Regions from separate parts of the Cytobacillus sp. FSL K6-0265 genome, predicted to be linked through region 1. Evidence: a T-box and tRNA genes for the amino acid it is inferred to sense, from the RefSeq annotation. Region 1 holds a T-box; the other holds one or more tRNA genes.
The links. A T-box is a leader RNA that pairs with one kind of tRNA and senses whether it is charged. The one in region 1 lies ahead of leuS (leucine--tRNA ligase), so its partner is inferred to be a tRNA-Leu.
Positions count from the first base shown of each region.

Region 2: it encodes a tRNA-Leu, which carries the amino acid that the T-box ahead of leuS (leucine--tRNA ligase) is inferred to sense. The anticodon was not compared.

Region 1 is NZ_JBBOPE010000001.1:3,438,556-3,441,009, reverse strand. It holds gene MHH73_RS17285 (MDR family MFS transporter) at 1-151, shown strand, start outside; gene MHH73_RS17280 (hypothetical protein) at 200-553, opposite strand; T-box leader at 739-969, shown strand; gene leuS (leucine--tRNA ligase) at 1,028-2,454, shown strand, end outside.
Region 2 is NZ_JBBOPE010000001.1:95,921-98,374, forward strand. It holds rRNA gene MHH73_RS00460 (23S ribosomal RNA) at 1-41, shown strand, start outside; rRNA gene rrf (5S ribosomal RNA) at 273-389, shown strand; tRNA gene MHH73_RS00470 (tRNA-Val) at 399-474, shown strand; tRNA gene MHH73_RS00475 (tRNA-Thr) at 492-567, shown strand; tRNA gene MHH73_RS00480 (tRNA-Lys) at 575-650, shown strand; tRNA gene MHH73_RS00485 (tRNA-Leu) at 660-744, shown strand; tRNA gene MHH73_RS00490 (tRNA-Gly) at 762-836, shown strand; tRNA gene MHH73_RS00495 (tRNA-Leu) at 843-931, shown strand; tRNA gene MHH73_RS00500 (tRNA-Arg) at 941-1,017, shown strand; tRNA gene MHH73_RS00505 (tRNA-Pro) at 1,022-1,098, shown strand; tRNA gene MHH73_RS00510 (tRNA-Ala) at 1,115-1,190, shown strand; rRNA gene MHH73_RS00515 (16S ribosomal RNA) at 1,375-2,454, shown strand, end outside.

The sequences.
Region 1 (2,454 bases):
GCCGTTACTTGGAGGCGTACTTGTCGATGTATACGGTGTAAAGATGCTTTTCGGTATTCTAATGGCATTACTGCTCATCTCCGTATATACAACCATTGTTTATGATAAAAAGCTTAAAAAGAAAAAAGTTATGCCAGCTATATCTTCATAAAAAGAGAGCCCCGTAGATAAAAATTCTAGGGGCTCTTTACTCAACCATTCAGATAATATCTTGGTAATGATGTGATTGAACTTCATCTAGAAAAATGACTTTATGAAAGAAACTTTTCAAGATCAACCAACGAGCGGGATAAGCCTCGATAAAACTTTCAATGACTTTTTCAGAATAGAGTATCAGGCAATCTAACTTCGGTTTGGTTTGTTTTAAATCATAATATAAGGCATGTGGAATGGTGTAGTAATCATGTAATTGATAAGGATTTAATTTAATGGTTTTCATTTGGTTATTTTCAATGAACGTCTGGATGGATTGCTTCTGAACTTCAAGGCTTTCATCTAAAGTTTTATAATCATTCATAATCCACTTTTCATTAATAAAAGCGATACCTTTCATAATATGAAATCACCTTTCCTTATTTTTTACTATAGTTATGGGCAAAATAAGGAAGAGAAATACATGGATAAAAAAATTGTCACGATTTCGCTTTTCTTGAATAGCTTATACTTATCTATAGTAACTTGTGAAAGCCTACTTGCATCAACCATTGAAATTGATTACAATGTCAATATGAATATTTTATAACTGCAATGATGAGGAATAGTAATGCTAGGAAGCCTGATATTAGAGAGCTAGCGGTTGGTGTAAGCTAGTCAGGTCCTTTCATGAACTCGCCTACTGAGCAGCAAGTGTGAAAATAACAGTAATACTTGCCGTACTCCGCGTTAAGGATGAATGAAGTGAACAGTTAACTGTAAACTGTTAATGTGGGTGGTACCGCGGGAGATATACATAATCCTCTCGTCCCTTTTTGAGGGATGAGGGGTTTTTTTATACTTAAAAACGTAGCATTTTTTAGGAGGAAAGAAGATGAGCTTTAATCATCAGCAAATTGAAGGTAAGTGGCAGTACTACTGGGAAGAACAAAAAACATTTAAAACAGGTGAAGAAAAAGGGAAGAGAAAGTTCTATGCGTTAGATATGTTCCCTTATCCGTCTGGTGTAGGTTTACACGTGGGACACCCTGAAGGATATACAGCAACAGATATACTTGCACGTATGAAAAGAATGCAAGGGTATAATGTCCTTCATCCAATGGGGTGGGATGCATTTGGTTTACCTGCTGAACAATATGCCCTTGATACAGGGAATGACCCAGCTGAATTTACCGAGAAAAACATTAACACATTCCGCCGTCAAATTAAATCATTAGGATTTTCTTATGACTGGGATCGTGAAATTAATACAACAGACCCGGAATATTATAAATGGACACAATGGATTTTCCTAAAGCTTTATGAAAAAGGTCTTGCTTATATCGATGAAGTAGCAGTGAACTGGTGTCCTGCACTTGGAACTGTGCTTGCTAATGAAGAGGTAATTGATGGGAAAAGTGAACGTGGTGATCATCCGGTAGAAAGAAGACCAATGCGCCAATGGATGCTAAAAATAACTGCATATGCTGACCGTTTACTAGAGGATCTTGATTTACTTGATTGGCCAGAAAGTTTGAAGGATATGCAGCGCAACTGGATTGGCCGTTCTGAAGGTGCTGAAGTGACTTTCCATATCGAAGGTGACAAAGGTACGTTTGAAGTGTTTACGACACGTCCAGATACATTATTTGGTGCCACATATGCTGTTCTTGCACCAGAACATAAACTAGTTGATGTGATTACAACAGAAGAGCAACGTCATGCAGTTAATGCTTATATTGAAAAAGTTAAAACAAAGAGTGATTTAGAAAGAACAGATTTAGCGAAAGAAAAAACAGGTGTATTCACAGGCGCTTATGCAATTAACCCTGCTAACGGTGAAAAAATGCCGATCTGGATTGCTGATTATGTGCTTGCTTCATATGGTACAGGTGCGATTATGGCTGTTCCAGCTCATGACGAGCGTGATTATGATTTCGCCAAAGAATTTAACTTGCCTATTAAAGAAGTCGTAGCTGGTGGAGATATATCTAAAGAAGCCTATGCTGGTGAAGGCGAACATATTAATTCTGATTTCTTAAATGGCTTAGGTAAAGAAGAAGCGATTACAAAAATGATCGCTTGGCTAGAAGAGAAAGAGATTGGGACGAAAAAAGTGACATATCGCTTACGTGATTGGTTATTTAGTCGTCAAAGATATTGGGGTGAACCCATTCCTGTTATCCATTGGGAAGATGGTACAATGACGGGAGTTCCTTACGAAGAGTTACCTTTAATTTTGCCAACAACAACGGAGATTAAGCCATCTGGTACAGGTGAATCACCGTTAGCTAATATTGAAGAGTGGGTAAATGTTACCGA
Region 2 (2,454 bases), 3.3 Mb from region 1:
CATGTAGCTGACTAATACTAATCGATCGAGGACTTAACCAAAAAACGAAATGCGGAGGCGCCTTGTCCAGGTGCGACAAGCATAAGACGAATTTGACAGGAGGTTGTTCTTTAACCTCATGACAAATTTGGCTTATGACCTCGAGCACCTAGGCGCCGTAGCTAGACAGCACTACGTAAGTAGTACCGTCAGCACGCATAGGCGATTACTCAATAACAATCTTCTTCAACATTACCTAGTTTTGAGGGAACGATTCCCTTACAATTTCATAGTCCGGTGGCGATAGCGAGAAGGTCACACCCGTTCCCATACCGAACACGGAAGTTAAGCTTCTCAGCGCCGATGGTAGTTAGGGGCTGTCCCCTTGTGAGAGTAGGACGTTGCCGGGCATACATATTGGAGGATTAGCTCAGCTGGGAGAGCATCTGCCTTACAAGCAGAGGGTCGGCGGTTCGATCCCGTCATCCTCCACCATTTTTTTGTGTTTATTTGCCGGCCTAGCTCAATTGGTAGAGCAACTGACTTGTAATCAGTAGGTTGGGGGTTCAAGTCCTCTGGCCGGCACCACTTGTACGAGCCATTAGCTCAGTTGGTAGAGCATCTGACTTTTAATCAGAGGGTCGAAGGTTCGAGTCCTTCATGGCTCACCATTTATATATGCGGGTGTGGCGGAATTGGCAGACGCACCAGACTTAGGATCTGGCGCCGCAAGGCGTGGGGGTTCGACTCCCTTCACCCGCACCATTTTTATTTTAATATTTGCGGAAGTAGTTCAGTGGTAGAACATCACCTTGCCAAGGTGAGGGTCGCGGGTTCGAATCCCGTCTTCCGCTCCAATAAGTGCCGGGGTGGCGGAACTGGCAGACGCACAGGACTTAAAATCCTGCGGTAGGTGACTACCGTACCGGTTCGATTCCGGTCCTCGGCACCACTTATTGATGCGCCCGTAGCTCAATTGGATAGAGCGTTTGACTACGGATCAAAAGGTTAGGGGTTCGACTCCTCTCGGGCGCGCCATAAACGGGAAGTAGCTCAGCTTGGTAGAGCACTTGGTTTGGGACCAAGGGGTCGCAGGTTCGAATCCTGTCTTCCCGACCATTTTTATTACTTTTTTGGGGCCTTAGCTCAGCTGGGAGAGCGCCTGCTTTGCACGCAGGAGGTCAGCGGTTCGATCCCGCTAGGCTCCACCAAAAACATTTTAAAAAAAGTTATTGACATAACAACTTAAGATGTTGTATGATTATAAAGTCGCTTCTGAAGCGAACGAGATTGTTCTTTGAAAACTGAACGAACATAAAACGTCAAGCGTAATTCTAAAAAAGCTGATTTATCAGCAACAAAGCACCATAGGTGCAAACGAGCTAATCAAACACTTTATTGGAGAGTTTGATCCTGGCTCAGGACGAACGCTGGCGGCGTGCCTAATACATGCAAGTCGAGCGAATCAGAGGGAGCTTGCTCCCAATGATTAGCGGCGGACGGGTGAGTAACACGTGGGCAACCTGCCTGTAAGACTGGGATAACTCCGGGAAACCGGGGCTAATACCGGATAATATCTATTTATACATATAATTAGATTGAAAGATGGTTCTGCTATCACTTACAGATGGGCCCGCGGCGCATTAGCTAGTTGGTGAGGTAACGGCTCACCAAGGCGACGATGCGTAGCCGACCTGAGAGGGTGATCGGCCACACTGGGACTGAGACACGGCCCAGACTCCTACGGGAGGCAGCAGTAGGGAATCTTCCGCAATGGACGAAAGTCTGACGGAGCAACGCCGCGTGAGTGATGAAGGTTTTCGGATCGTAAAACTCTGTTGTTAGGGAAGAACAAGTATCGGAGTAACTGCCGGTACCTTGACGGTACCTAACCAGAAAGCCACGGCTAACTACGTGCCAGCAGCCGCGGTAATACGTAGGTGGCAAGCGTTGTCCGGAATTATTGGGCGTAAAGCGCGCGCAGGCGGTTCCTTAAGTCTGATGTGAAAGCCCACGGCTCAACCGTGGAGGGTCATTGGAAACTGGGGAACTTGAGTGCAGAAGAGGAAAGTGGAATTCCAAGTGTAGCGGTGAAATGCGTAGAGATTTGGAGGAACACCAGTGGCGAAGGCGACTTTCTGGTCTGTAACTGACGCTGAGGCGCGAAAGCGTGGGGAGCAAACAGGATTAGATACCCTGGTAGTCCACGCCGTAAACGATGAGTGCTAAGTGTTAGAGGGTTTCCGCCCTTTAGTGCTGCAGCAAACGCATTAAGCACTCCGCCTGGGGAGTACGACCGCAAGGTTGAAACTCAAAGGAATTGACGGGGGCCCGCACAAGCGGTGGAGCATGTGGTTTAATTCGAAGCAACGCGAAGAACCTTACCAGGTCTTGACATCCTCTGACAATCCTAGAGATAGGACTTTCCCCTTCGGGGGACAGAGTGACAGGTGGTGCATGGTTGTCGTCAGCTCG